DNA from 3 places in the Thiopseudomonas acetoxidans genome. Region 2 is predicted to be linked to each of the others. Evidence: predicted binding sites of a transcription regulator. Region 2 holds the regulator's gene; each other region holds the start of a gene.
The links. The regulator LexA, encoded in region 2, represses DNA repair genes until DNA is damaged. The targets are predictions, from matches to a motif close to CTGTNTNNNNANACAG.
Positions count from the first base shown of each region.

Region 1: a site for LexA is predicted at 1,272-1,287, ahead of recN (DNA repair protein RecN). Genes of this name have one in related genera too.
Region 3: a site for LexA is predicted at 2,573-2,588, ahead of recA (recombinase RecA). Genes of this name have one in related genera too.

Region 1 is NZ_JAUCDY010000008.1:44,029-48,857, reverse strand. Features, by position in the region: gene dnaK (molecular chaperone DnaK) at 1-361, opposite strand, end outside; gene grpE (nucleotide exchange factor GrpE) at 455-1,027, opposite strand; gene recN (DNA repair protein RecN) at 1,313-2,986, shown strand; gene sfsA (DNA/RNA nuclease SfsA) at 2,991-3,707, opposite strand; gene QEZ41_RS07855 (pyridoxal phosphate-dependent aminotransferase) at 3,704-4,829, opposite strand, start outside.
Region 2 is NZ_JAUCDY010000003.1:206,123-210,951, forward strand. Features, by position in the region: gene QEZ41_RS04195 (DUF2835 domain-containing protein) at 1-95, opposite strand, end outside; gene QEZ41_RS04200 (DUF6685 family protein) at 190-1,065, shown strand; gene lexA (transcriptional repressor LexA) at 1,159-1,776, shown strand; gene sulA (SOS-induced cell division inhibitor SulA) at 1,785-2,255, shown strand; gene gltX (glutamate--tRNA ligase) at 2,312-3,802, opposite strand; gene QEZ41_RS04220 (branched-chain amino acid ABC transporter substrate-binding protein) at 4,031-4,829, shown strand, end outside.
Region 3 is NZ_JAUCDY010000001.1:334,054-338,882, forward strand. Features, by position in the region: gene prmC (peptide chain release factor N(5)-glutamine methyltransferase) at 1-467, shown strand, start outside; gene QEZ41_RS01670 (HesA/MoeB/ThiF family protein) at 461-1,213, shown strand; gene murI (glutamate racemase) at 1,210-2,004, shown strand; gene QEZ41_RS01680 (CinA family protein) at 2,030-2,512, shown strand; gene recA (recombinase RecA) at 2,623-3,657, shown strand; gene recX (recombination regulator RecX) at 3,730-4,167, shown strand; gene QEZ41_RS01695 (sensor histidine kinase) at 4,339-4,829, shown strand, end outside.

The DNA.
Region 1 (4,829 bases), on a different contig from region 2:
TAAGCACTTCCGCAGAAACTTGCGGGGGCGCCATTTTCTCGCCTTTTACATCGATCCACGCATCGCCATTGTCAGCTTTAACGATAGTGTAAGGCACCATTTTAATGTCTTTCTGCACCACTTCTTCATCATAACGACGACCGATCAGACGTTTCACCGCATACAGAGTGTTCTGTGGGTTGGTCACGGCTTGACGCTTAGCAGATTGACCCACCAAAATCTCGCCATCGTTGGTGTAGGCGATAATGGATGGGGTGGTACGGCCACCCTCGGCGTTCTCAATAATCTTTGCAACACCGTTTTCGAGGACTGAAACGCACGAGTTAGTGGTTCCTAAGTCAATACCAATTATTTTGCTCATCTTGCGACTCCGATAATACGGCCCTTTCAGCGTTAGTCTGTTCAGGCCTTAACTTAAATTCTTGTATGTTTAATGGGGCTATAGATTTTAATTTCAAGCCTGCTCGTCAATTTTCACTGGCGGCTCTGCAGGCGCTTTGCTAACCACGACCATGGCAGGACGCAACAAGCGATCATGAATCGAATAACCACACTGGAATACCTTAAGCACGCTATCCGGCTCAGCCTGGGTGCTTTCTTGAATACTCATGGCTTGGTGTAGTTCAGGATTGAACGGCTGACCATGAGGATCGATACGCTCAACATTGTAACGTCTCAAGGTATCGAGCAGCTGCTTGAAAGTCAGCTGCATACCTTCACGCATGGGCCGTAGCGTCTCATTAGTAGCGTCCGCCACTTCAAGGCCGCGCTCTAAACTATCCACCACTGCAAGCAAATCACCGGCAAATTTTTCTAGAGCAAACTTATGCGCTTTTTGCACATCCTGCTCGGCGCGGCGACGGGTATTTTGAACTTCTGCCGCAGCGCGTATCACTTGTTCTTTTGCCTCTGCCAACTGAGCCTCTAGTTCTTCAATGCGCGCATTAACATCTATCTCAGGCTGTGCCTGTTCAGTGTCTTGCTCCGCTAACTCTGGCTCTTGCGCTGGATTCTGCTCATCGGACATACCAGTCTCCTTTCATGTTTTACAAAAATAAAATGCTTAAAGAATTAATGTCAGCTTATATGGGGGCAACACGTCCACGCTTCAAGTGCTAACACGATCTTTTTGCTTATTTAACGCGTATTGATAGCCATACCATGAACATTGACCCTGTTAGATCTTTGTAATCCAGCCACATCAAGCCTGAAACAAGACCGCCAAACTGCAAATAAAAATCTAGCATGCTCTTGATCGACAAAAACAAACACTGTATAAATAAACAGTCATCTTGCAATAAGTGAGCGCAACATGCTTATACAATTATCTGTGCACAATTACGCTATTGTCGAACATCTTGACCTTGAATTAAAACAAGGCATGAGTGCGATTACCGGTGAAACCGGTGCGGGCAAATCCATTATGCTCGACGCACTTAGCCTCACGTTGGGCGCCCGAGCTGACAGCGGTGCCGTGCGACCCAACAGCGATAAAGCGGATATCCTTAGCAGCTTTGACATCAGCCAAATACCCGAAGCACAACGCTGGCTTAGTGCACGTGATTTGGATAATGACGGGCAATGTTTGTTGCGGCGCATTATTACTCAAGAAGGTCGCTCGCGCGCTTACATTAACGGCACGCCCTGCACGCAAACCGATCTCAAAGAGCTGGGCGCTATGTTAATTGATGTGCATAGCCAACACGAACACCAGTCGCTGTTAAAAACTGACACGCACAGACGCCTGCTGGATGAGTTTGCCGGACTCAAGCCCCTGGCAGCAGAAGTCAGCCAACTCGCACAACAATGGCGCGAACAAAGCAACACCTTGGCGCGCCTGAGCCAAAACAGCGACGAGCAACAAGCTCGCATTCAATTACTCAGTTATCAGCTAGAAGAACTGGAAGCCCTGTCCCTAGGTGACACCGAGCTTAGTCAGTTGGAGCAAGAACAGCACATCCTAGCGCAATCGGCACAGCTAATTGAGCACTGCCGTTTTATTATTAACATCTGCAGTGACAATGAAGACAGCACTGTATTAAGCGCACTTAACAGCAGCCTTACGCGCAGCCGTGCCTTTCAACAGCCGCCAGCCGCCTTACAGCTGTGTGATGAACTGCTAACCAGCGCCCAAATCCAAATCGAAGAAGCCGTCGGTGAACTTAACCGCTTCCTTGATAGTTTTGACTGTGATCCAGAACGTCAGCGTTGGGTTGAGGAACGTCTAGATAGCATCTATACCTTGGCACGCAAACATAAAGTCCAGCCAGAAGAACTTAATCATTTGCAGCAACAATTGCTGCACGAGCTGGAAACACTCCAAGGCGATGACTGCAAACTGGAAACACTGGTTGGGAACATTGCCCGCTGCGAAAAGGCATATCAAAAATCCGCGGCTCAGCTATCCAAAGCCAGAACCACAGCAGCCAAACAACTAAGCCAAGCCGTTAGCGCACGCATGCAAGATTTAGGTATGCCCGGCGGACGTTTTAATATTGAATTACAGCCGCATGCTGATAACAAACCCAACGTGCAGGGCGCAGAAAATATTGAATTTTTAGTCAGCGCCAACCCCGGCCAACCTTTAAAAAGCCTAGCCAAAGTGGCTTCTGGCGGCGAATTGTCACGCATTAGCTTGGCGATTCAGGTGATTACTGCACAAACGTCCCGAGTACCTACACTGGTTTTTGACGAGGTTGATGTGGGTATTGGCGGCCCTACTGCAGAGATAGTGGGCCAACTTTTGCGCCAGCTTGGTGGTGAGGGGCAGGTGATAACCGTCACCCACCTTCCGCAAGTTGCAGCGCAGGCGCATCAGCATCTGTACGTCTACAAAGAACGCGGCAAAAACGCTACCAGCACCGCCATTAAAGAGTTATCTGATGCTGAGCGTGTCGAAGAAATCGCTCGCATGCTGGGCGGTATCGACCTTACCGATGAATCTCTAGCCCATGCCAAGCAAATGCTTAGCGGTGCAGTCAACTGAACGACTAACCGGTACAAAATGCTAAGGGATGCCGCACACTAATGCAGTGTCTTGCAGGTTCAATATCCACCCCATACGCCAAAACCTCCACTCCGGCCCGCTGCGCTGTAACGAGCGCAGCAGCGTAATCTGGGTCTATTTCCTTGGCAGCACGCACGGCGGTAATTCCGGTTAAATTAACGCAATAGAGCAACACCGCCCGCTGACCTGCTAAGGCGAGCTGCGTGAGTTCGCGCAAATGCCTAGTGCCACGCGTGGTTACCGCATCAGGAAAGGCAGCTACACTGCTATCAGCAAAACCCAGGGTGACGCTTTTGACTTCAACAAACACCTGCTGCGCGCCAAATTCAAGGCAAAAATCTGCACGGCTATTTTCTTCACCGTAACGTACTTCACGGCGCAACCGCTCAAAACCGGCCAACTCTTTGATAATGCCAACCTGCAATGCCTCTTCAATCAACGCATTAGCGCGATTGGTATTCACACAAGCCAAACGACCCTGAGGAGTTTTCACTATTTCCCACGTTGCTTTAAGTTTGCGCTTGGGATCATCGTTGCGCGTAAACCACACCTGCGCACCTTCGGCCATGCAGTTTTTCATCGAGCCGGTATTTGGGCAATGCGCTGTAACTACAGAACCATCAGCACATCTAATATCAGCAAAAAAGCGCTTGTAACGCTTAATTAAGTGCCCTTGCTCTAACTCTGTAGCGAATTTCATTGCGCTGCTTGCCAGCCAATAAGCCCTTGCTTAATGCGCGCAACTGCTTCCTGCAAACGTGGTATCGGACGAGTATAGGCAAAGCGTACATGCTGACTGGACTTATACCGACCAAAATCCACTCCTGGAGTAATGGCTACATGCTGGTTTTCCAGAAAATAACGGCAAAACTCAAAAGCATCGCAGCCAAAAGCAGAAATATCGGCGTACAGATAGAACGCGCCTTGCGGCTCGACTTCAATCTTAAAGCCCAATTCACGCAGCGCTGGCAGCAAATAATCACGCCGCGCAGCAAACTCATCTCGGCGCTGCTCGAAAATGGCCTGCGCCTCTGGCTCAAAACAAGCTAATGCAGCATATTGCGACAATGTCGGGGCGCTAATAAAAAAGTTTTGCGCCATTTTCTCCAGCTCTGGCACGGCATCCTCTGGTGCAACCAACCAACCCAAGCGCCAGCCGGTCATGCCGAAATACTTCGAAAAGCTATTTAACACAAAAGCATTGTTATCCACTTCCAGCACGCTGGCCGCATCCATACCATAAGTCAGCCCATGATAAATTTCATCCACCAATAAATGCCCACGTTTATCGGACACGCTCTGGCTTAGCGCCTGCAATTCTTCTCTGCTTAATACAGTACCTGTTGGGTTCGCTGGTGAAGCCACCAAAGCACCTACACACGAATCATCCCAATAGCGCTGCACCAAATCAGGGGTCAGTTGATAGTTCGTCTCGGGTCCGACCGGCACCATTTGCGCACCCCCCTCAACCAAGCGTAAAAAATTACGGTTACAGGGATAGCCAGGATCTGCCAGCAACCAGTGCTTGCCCGGGTCAACCAATAAGGCGCTGGCTAACAACAGTGCGCCTGACCCACCTGAAGTAATCACAATGCGCTGTGCTGGCACCGACAAACCATAACGTGTTTGATAATAACCGCTGATTGCCTCACGCAACTGCGGCAAACCCAACGCCGGGGTGTAGTTTGTGTGCCCAGCGGCTAAAGCAGCCTGACCAGCCGCCACTATTGGCTCGGCGGTAGTGAAATCCGGCTCGCCAATTTCCAGATGAATCACATCATGGCCTGCCTGCTGCAATTCATTGGCTCGCTGCAATAAAGCC
Region 2 (4,829 bases):
TCCCTACTGCGAATAAATACGCGATTAGCGGTTCCTTGATAAACTCGCAGAAATTCATCAGCGGATAGAGAAACATCTAAATGCAAGCGAAACATGGCCGACTTCCACTCAAAAATCAACAATCACTCTTGAACTAATTATAAATAGGACTTATAAACGTTGCTGCTATTTGCATAAGGTTTTACAGGCATGAATCAACCAACAAGCAATTCAATTTTATCGCGCATTGGTGCTACCTTGACAAGGCGCTCTGCGCAACAAAACCGCCTGTTTACCGTTAAACAAGTTGCCAGCAGCGTGCAGCTTGCTTTTCCAACACTAAAGCTGCCAGAGCTCAGTATACATTGGAAACAGAATCTAAACTTACAACATCTAGTGAACCTGCCGCGCAACGCCCTTTCTGGGCCTGTGCAAGAAGACAAAGCCGCTGCACATGCCTTTCTTAAAAACATCGTCTCTACTGAAGAGTACACGCTTAGCCTGTTTGATCTGCGTGACATCTACGGCATCAACCTTAGTTTGCCGCAAGCTCAGCAATACCAAAGCCTAGAAGATATTTCCGGTAGTGAGCTGTGTCGAGATATTCGCATTATTAGCATGCGCGATTTCGACAAAGTCTTAAACAGGGCCATTCCTGAGTTTAAGCAAAAAAAAGCGATACAACTGCTTTCTGCCTCATGGCTTGGTTTGAATTATTTTTGGGCACCCGAACAACGCTCGCTTGAACTGACCTGCGCTATTGTCTATGCCCGTCGCCGCGAGTTACCACTGAACAAGCCCGTGCTCGTTAATCGAATTGTATTAAACAAATCAGAATTGGCTGTATTACAGCAACACTACCATGTGCTTGCCATGCCAGAAAACGCTTGGGACGAAAACTCTTTCATGCAATATCTGATCAACTACCGTGTGCCTTACGCCCGCCTACCCTTATTGCGCGGCTCACACCCTATCGAAGTTTTGCTCTTACCGCGCCACGAAACAGGCTCCGACACCCTGGGTTTAGGTTTACGAAAAGCAGGCGCACAGGACGCCACAGAGTTTCTGTTAACCCTCACCAACTAGCCTGCCCTGCTACATCTTTGCAAATATAAACTTGTCAGCGGCTAACTACTGTATATAATGCCAGTTACTGTGTTAATAAACAGGTATCTTGTTATGGTAAAGCTTACTAAGCGTCAGGCTGAAATTTTAGAGTTTCTCAAAGCATGGATTAGCGAACACGGCTATCCACCTACTCGTATTGAAATGGCACAACAGCTTGGCTTTCGCTCGCCTAATGCTGCTGAAGATCACCTTAAAGCTCTAGCACGCAAAGGTGTTATCGAAATGATTTCTGGCGCCTCACGCGGTTTGCGCATTATGGACTTTGAGCCAGAGCAGCTCCCTTTAGCTGAAAATGAACTACCCATTATTGGCCGAGTTGCCGCTGGCGCTCCTATTCTGGCTGAACAACACATAGAAAATACCTGCCAGATCGATCCGGGCTTCTTCCATCCCAAAGCCGATTATTTGCTACAAGTACGTGGCATGAGCATGAAGGATATTGGAATTCTGGACGGCGATTTGCTTGCTGTACACAGCACACAGGTTGCTCATAACGGACAGGTTGTAGTGGCACGTCTTAATGATGAAGTAACAGTCAAACGTTATAAACGCGAAGGGAATATTGTCTGGCTCATTGCTGAAAACGAGGAATACGAGCCTATCAAGGTTGATTTACGCCAACAAGAGTTGGTTATCGAAGGGTTGAGTGTTGGCGTTCTTCGCCGCTAATGGAGTCAATGATGTCTATTTATTATGCGCAACGTACTCAACTTACACTTTTTGATCAGCAAGCGGCCAAACCGCTGCCGCTGCTTGAACAGCCCCACACCCCTACTGCTATTAACTCTGAGTTTTGCAGTGAGTTGGCGCTTTCTGGGCAGCCACGTCAGTGCTTGGCCTTATTAGGCCCGATGCTTAAAGCGTTAAGCGAGCAACAAGAGCAGCGTTGGCTAACGTTAGTCTCACCGCCCGTTGAGTTAACTCGGCAATGGCTTAAGGGGACGGGATTAAACACTGAGCGCACGCTCATTATTTACCCTAAGGGATTGCAAAGCAGCCAAGAACTGGTCTGCCAAGTACTGGGTTTGGGACGCAGTCATACGGTAGTTAGCTGGTTAAATCTTGTCGCTCCCGCTGCCCGGCAACGTTTGGCAGAAGCTGCCCAGCAAGGTAACGCCCAGAGCATCAATATTGCGCAAAGCTGGTAAACACAGTGTCCAGCAATGCGGGTGAAGTGCCCGCATTGCGCAACAATCGAGTTCAACTAGTCGCGCTCAATACTGTTAAAAGCTTTTTCCCACTCTTTCGTTTCTTTTTTAGACACCCCACCCAGCACTTCCAACGCTTGGCGTAAGCGGTAACGCGTAAGGTCGGGCCCCAAAATCACCATTGCATCCAGTACCGAGACCGAGCTGGCTTGCCCAGTAATGGCAACAAACATCAGCGGCATAATATCGCGCAGTTTGAGCTCTAAAGCTGCACCAGCTTGATTAATGCAGTCGGTAATCGCTTCTTTATTCCACTGGCGCAAGGCTTCAAGCTCCCACAAGACAAACTGCAAGGTTTTACGCACCTGCTGCTCATCCAGTTTTTTATGAGCTAATTGCTCGGGCGTGATTTGTACTGTGCCGGAAAAGAAAAAACTCGCCAAAGGTGCGATTTGGCTAAAGTTCTCTACACGTCCTTGCACATGCGGAGCAATCTGCATCAAATAATCAGGATTAAACGCCCACTTCTGCACGCGTTGAGCAAACTCTGTTACCGGCAGTTCACGCAACCATTGACCGTTAAGCCAGGATAATTTTTCAATATCAAAAATCGGACCGCCCAACGATACACGCTGAATATCAAAATGCTCAATCATCTCCGTAAGTGAGAACTTCTCGCGCTCATCTGGCATCGACCAGCCCATACGGCCCAGATAGTTCAGCATCGCTTCTGGCAAATAACCCATACGCTCGTAATAAGTAATGGAGGTTGGATTTTTACGTTTGGATAGCTTGCTCTTGTCTGGGTTACGCAGCAACGGCATATAACACAACTCGGGCTGTTCCCAACCAAAATCTTCATACAGCTTGATAAGTTTTGGTGCCGATGACAACCACTCTTCACCACGCAGCACGTGGGTTATGCCCATCAAATGGTCGTCCACTACGTTAGCTAGGAAATAGGTTGGTAAGCCATCAGCCTTCATCAATACCTGCATATCCATGCGGTCCCAACCAATTTCCACATCACCACGCAACATGTCTTTAACAACGCAAACACCCTCAGTAGGAACCCGCATGCGAATGACATACGATTCACCGGCAGCGACACGTTGCTGGGCTTGGCCAGCCTCAAGATGGGAGCAATGGCCATCATAAGCAGGTGTTTGCTTATTAGCCATTTGCTCTGCACGCACAGCATCTAGACGTTCAGACGAGCAAAAACAATGGAAAGCATGACCTTTCTCAACCAGCTCATTGGCGTATTTTTGGTAAATTTCACTGCGCTCCGATTGGCGGTAAGGACCATGTGGGCCGCCTACGTCGGGACCCTCATCCCACTCAATGCCCAGCCAGCGCAATGCTTCATAAATTTGTTGTTCGGACTCTTTGCTTGAGCGCACTTGGTCGGTATCTTCGATACGCAAAACGAACTGACCGCCATGCTGGCGAGCAAAACACATATTGAACAGTGCGATATAGGCTGTGCCTACATGGGGGTCGCCTGTTGGCGAGGGAGCAACACGGGTACGAACAACTTTAGTCATTAGGTTTCTCAGTAAAAAATATTTAAAAACAGGTTAGTATCTTAGCAAATCTAATTGACCGCCCACCACCTGCACGCAGCCAATTGCATAGTAACTCAATTTTTTTGTTGTTTGCGTAAAGGTTCCACTCTGTACGGAAGTCTATTAAACTGATTCGCGATTCAAGCAGCCTTATGTGTTTTGCCAAGGCTGCAAACAATAAAAACGACTATAAAAAAGGTACCTTATATGAGCAAATCTACTCGCACTATTAGTAAACTTTTTGCTGCCATGGCTCTGGCGGGAGCTGCAACCTACAGCATGGCTGCAGAACCCATCAAAATAGCCTTGGCGGGTCCTGTTACCGGCCCAGTTGCACAATACGGCGACATGCAAGCCATTGGTGCCAAGATGGCCATTGAGCAAATTAATAAGGCTGGTGGCATTAACGGCAGCATGCTTGAGTCAGTTACCTACGATGACGCTTGTGACCCTAAGCAGGCTGTGGCAGTAGCTAACAAGATTGTTAATGATGGTATTCGCTTTGTAGTCGGTCACCTCTGCTCGGGTTCCACTCAGCCCGCGGCAGAAATCTATGAAGAAGAAGGCATTTTAATGGTAACGGCCGCTTCGACTACGCCCGAGATTACTCAGAAAGGCTACACACTTATTTTCCGCACCATCGGTCTAGACAACATGCAAGGTCCTACCGCGGGCAAATATGTGGTTGAGCAGCTTAAGCCAAAGCGCGCTGCTGTTTTGCATGACAAGCAACAGTACGGTGAAGGTATCGCTACCGCTGTTAAACACGCGCTAGACGAAGCTGGCATTCCTGTTGCCCTGTTTGAAGGGGTGACCGCGGGTGACAAAGACTTCTCAGCACTGATTGCCAAAATGAAAAAAGAAAACGTTGATTTCGTTTACTTTGGCAGCTACCACCCAGAGATGGGCATGCTGTTACGTCAATCGGCTGAAAGCAACTTCAAAGCCAAGTTCATGGGCCCAGAAGGTGTAGGTAACAGCGATATCTCTGCGATTGCCGGCGATG
Region 3 (4,829 bases), on a different contig from region 2:
GTGAGCGACCGCAATGGCAGGTAACCGGAGTGGATTGCGTTGAGCAAGCGGTGCAATTGGCACAGCACAATGGCTTAAGTTGCCAGCAACCACAGGTACGTTTCCTGCAAAGCGATTGGTTTTCTGCGCTGAGCGATGAGTATTTTGAGCTCATTATCAGCAACCCACCGTACATTTCCCTAGATGACCCGCATTTGCAGCAAGGTGATGTGCGCTTTGAACCCTCCAGTGCTTTGGTTTCGGGCACGGATGGTTTAGATGCTATTCGCCATATAGTGCGCCAAGCTGGACGTCACCTAGCTGAGCAAGGCTGGCTGCTGTTTGAACATGGTTATCAGCAAAGCACTGCGGTACGTGAATTGCTGGCGCAAGCGGGTTTTGTCAAAGTGCGCAGTGAGTGTGATTTATCAGGGCATGAGCGCGTGACCTTAGGGCAGTGGAGTAAGCGTGAGGCGATTGCATGCTAACCGATGCTGAGCTGTTGCGTTACAGTCGACAAATTTTGCTGGCAGATGTCGATATTGCCGGACAACTTAAGCTTAAACACAGCAAGGTGCTGATTGTTGGGCTGGGTGGGCTTGGCTCGCCCGTGGCTATGTATCTGGCAGCGGCGGGTGTTGGTGAGTTGCATTTGGCTGATTTTGATGTGGTCGACAGTACCAATTTGCAGCGCCAAGTCGTGCATACCACAGCCAGCGAAGGACAATTGAAAGTTGCTTCTGCCCAAGCGCGCCTACAAGCGCTTAATCCTTTTATTCAAGTACATACACACAGTGAGCGTTTAGCAGCAACGAATCTTGAGCAGCTGGTGCAAGGCATGCATGTGGTCTTGGACTGTACGGATAACTTTCGTATTCGCGATGAACTCAATGCCGCATGTTTTGCACAGCAAGTGGCTTGGGTGAGTGGCGCAGCGATTCGTTTATCCGGACAGTTGACAGCTTTTGATCCACGCTCGGCAGACAGTCCTTGTTACCGTTGCTTGTTTGCAGACACTGAAGAGGAAAATTTAGGCTGCAATGAGGCTGGTGTGCTGGGCCCGCTGGTGGGCGTGATTGGTAGCCTGCAAGCAGCAGAAGCCGTTAAGATGCTGGTTGGTTTTGGTCGCTCTTTAGTAGGGCGTTTATTACTGATTGATATCGCCGACAGCCGGTTTCGTGAGCTCAGGCTAAGCCGCGATCCAGACTGCTCTGTGTGTGGTAAACAGCGATGAATCCACAAGCACCTATTGGTGTGTTTGATTCTGGTTTGGGTGGCTTATCAGTATTGGCGGAAATTCGCCAAGTTCTGCCGCTGGAGCAACTAATTTATGTTGCCGACAGTGCCTATGTTCCTTATGGCGATAAAAGCACTGAAGAAATAATTGAGCGCAGCATAGTTATTAGTGAGTTTTTGTTGGATCAAGGCGTAAAAGCGCTGGTGGTGGCTTGTAATACTGCAACAGCAGCGGCTATTCATGTGTTGCGTGAACGTTGGCCAAATTTGATTTGTGTCGGTATGGAGCCGGCGGTGAAGCCAGCCGCACGCGTGTCAAAAACAGGAAAAGTGGGGGTGTTAGCCACCACGGGGACGCTTCGTAGCGCAAAATTTGCAGCTTTGTTAGATCAGTTTTCAGCGCAGGTAGAGGTACATACCCAGCCGTGCCCGGGGTTGGTTGAATTGATTGAGGCTGGCGAATTAAACGGCTCACTAACGCGCGAATTGCTGGCCAGTTACGTTGAGCCACTGCTGCAAGCGCAGTGCGATACGTTAATTTTGGGCTGTACGCATTATCCGTTTATCAAGCCCTTATTGCGTACTCTGTTGCCTGCACAGATTATGATTATTGATACAGGTGCTGCTGTCGCGCGGCGTTTACAGCAGCAGTTAACAACGCACGAGCTTTTAGCAAAAAGCAATGTACAGGCTGACCAGTTTTATACCAGCGGCAATATCGAAGCCATGCAGCAAGCCATGTCCGCGCTATGGCCGCACAAGGTACTGGTGACGCAGCTGTTACGCTAAACGCCGCTCAGAATAAGGTTTGCATATGTCTATTACCGTACTCGCAAAACAGCTGGGACAGTTGTTGCAGCAACAAAACAAACAAGTCACAACGGCAGAGTCCTGCACTGGCGGCGGCATTGCTGAAGCAATTACACGTATTGCGGGCAGTTCGGCTTGGTTTGAAGCCGGTTATATTACTTACTCAAATCAGCAAAAAACTAAAATGTTGCACGTGGCGCAAGAGCTGCTTGTGGCACATGGTGCAGTGAGCCTGCCGGTCGTAGAAGCTATGGCGCAAGGTGCTCAGCGCGAAAGTGGGGCTTATTGCGCGGTGGCGGTTAGCGGTATTGCTGGGCCGGGTGGAGGAAGTGTCGATAAGCCCGTGGGTATGGTGTGTTTTGCTTGGGTGGTTGGCACACAAACCTACTCTGAAACGCAAGTGTTTGCCGGCGATAGAGCAGCCGTTCGTCAGCAGGCAGTGCAAAAGGCATTGCTTGGTCTAATCTCGTTAATAGCAAATAAATAAAAGCACGCTGCAGTTATTCCGATAACGGTTGTTGCTATTCAGAAAAAAACATGGATAATACTGGTTAACTATACAGTGTTTTGTGATTCATAACGTATTGAGGTCTAAAGATGGATGAGAATAAAAAGCGCGCCTTAGCAGCGGCACTGGGTCAGATTGAACGTCAATTTGGTAAGGGTGCGGTAATGCGTATGGGCGATCATGAGCGCCAAGCTATTCCGGCGATTTCAACCGGCTCTTTAGGTCTTGATATTGCGTTGGGTATAGGTGGGTTGCCAAAGGGTCGTATTGTTGAAATTTACGGCCCTGAGTCGTCAGGTAAAACTACATTAACTCTGTCAGTTATTGCTGAAGCACAAAAGCAAGGTGCAACCTGTGCCTTTGTTGATGCTGAGCACGCGCTGGATCCGGAATATGCTAGCAAGTTAGGTGTTAACGTTGATGATTTACTCGTGTCTCAGCCGGATACCGGTGAGCAAGCGTTGGAAATTTGCGATATGTTAGTGCGCTCTAATGCGGTGGATGTGATCGTGGTTGACTCCGTGGCGGCACTAGTTCCCAAGGCAGAAATTGAAGGCGAAATGGGTGATGTACACGTGGGTTTACAGGCACGCTTAATGAGTCAAGCGCTGCGTAAAATCACCGGTAATATCAAAAATGCTAACTGCTTGGTGATTTTTATTAACCAGATTCGCATGAAAATTGGCGTAATGTTCGGTAGCCCAGAAACCACTACAGGTGGTAATGCGCTTAAATTCTACTCTTCAGTACGTCTGGATATTCGCCGTACGGGTGCAATAAAAGAAGGTGATGAAATTACCGGTAGCGAGACGCGCGTTAAGGTGGTGAAAAACAAAGTGGCGCCACCGTTTCGTCAGGCTGAATTCCAGATTCTCTATGGTCGTGGAATTTACAAAACGGGTGAAATTATTGACCTGGGCGTGCAGCTAGGATTGTTAGAAAAAGCGGGCGCTTGGTACAGTCATCAGGGCACTAAAATTGGTCAGGGTAAAGCGAACTCTGCGCGCTACTTGGACGAAAATCCTGAGTTGCTTAACAGTCTGGATAAGCAAATTCGCGATCAATTATTGACTGTGGTTAAGCCTGCTGACAAAGAAACTAAAAAGGATGTGGTTGAGGAATAATCGCTCCTCAATTAATTCATGAACAATTAAGGTGGTGTTGCTCGTCAGCACCACCTTTTTTATGGGTGAAAAATGCTTGATACTCCAACAGAAATTCGTCGAAAAGCCATGGATCTACTTGCTAGGCGCGAGCATGGCGTGCAAGAGCTGTCACGTAAATTATTGCAGCGCGGCGCTGAACAAGAATTGATCGATATTGAACTGCAAAAACTTGTCGAAGAAGGGTTATTGTCTGAGCAGCGGTATTTAGAAAGCTATATTCGCAGTCGCGCTAACTCGGGTCGTGGTCCGGTGCGTATTCGCGAAGAGTTATCACAGCGCGGGTTGGCGCGTGACGACATTGAACAAGCCTTAGCGCAAGCAGATATTGACTGGCAAGAACAATTGCTTGAGCTGTGGCAAAGACGTTTTGGTGAACAACCAGCCGATCAAAAAGCCTATGCCAAACAAGTGCGCTTTTTGTTGTATCGCGGCTATGCAATGGATTGGGTGCAGAAGCTATTTAAATAACCAAAACACCGCAACACACAGACCGTCACCCAGAAGCTGGCCTCCAACAGGGTGCTTGTTGGGGGCGCAACTTTTGCGCGAATAAGGTATTGGATAATTTGCCCGTGCAACTGTACTCTGCTACCACTTCAAATTGACTTTCGACTGTTGTTAAATTTCCTGTGGTGAAAGATGAAAGTGTTGCAACCCCGCTGGCGTTTATTATTCGTATTTTTATTGATTTTTGTGGCTTTGCTCTGGCCTTTTCATTCGTTGGTGCAGGGCTACTATTTAGCTGAACTCAAACGTAAAAATAACCAGACGCTCGACTTAATCAGTGCCAACCTGGTAAGCACCTTACAACGTTACGAGGTGTTGCCACAGGTTTTAGGGCGTTTACCCGATGTGCAGCAAGCTTTGTTAAATCCAGAACCAGAACAACTGCATACAGCCAATGAACTGCTATCGACCATTCGTGATCAAACGGGTGCTGATGTTATTTATCTGCTCAACACTGAAGGTATGACCTTGGCCGCATCCAACTGGCTGGGACCGCGAAGCTTTATTGGCAATAATTTTGCTTTTCGTCCTTATTTTTACGATGCCCTAGCGCGCGGAACAGGTGAGTTTTTTGGATTGGGGAATATTTCCATTAAGCGTGGCTACTATTACGGCAGTGCTGT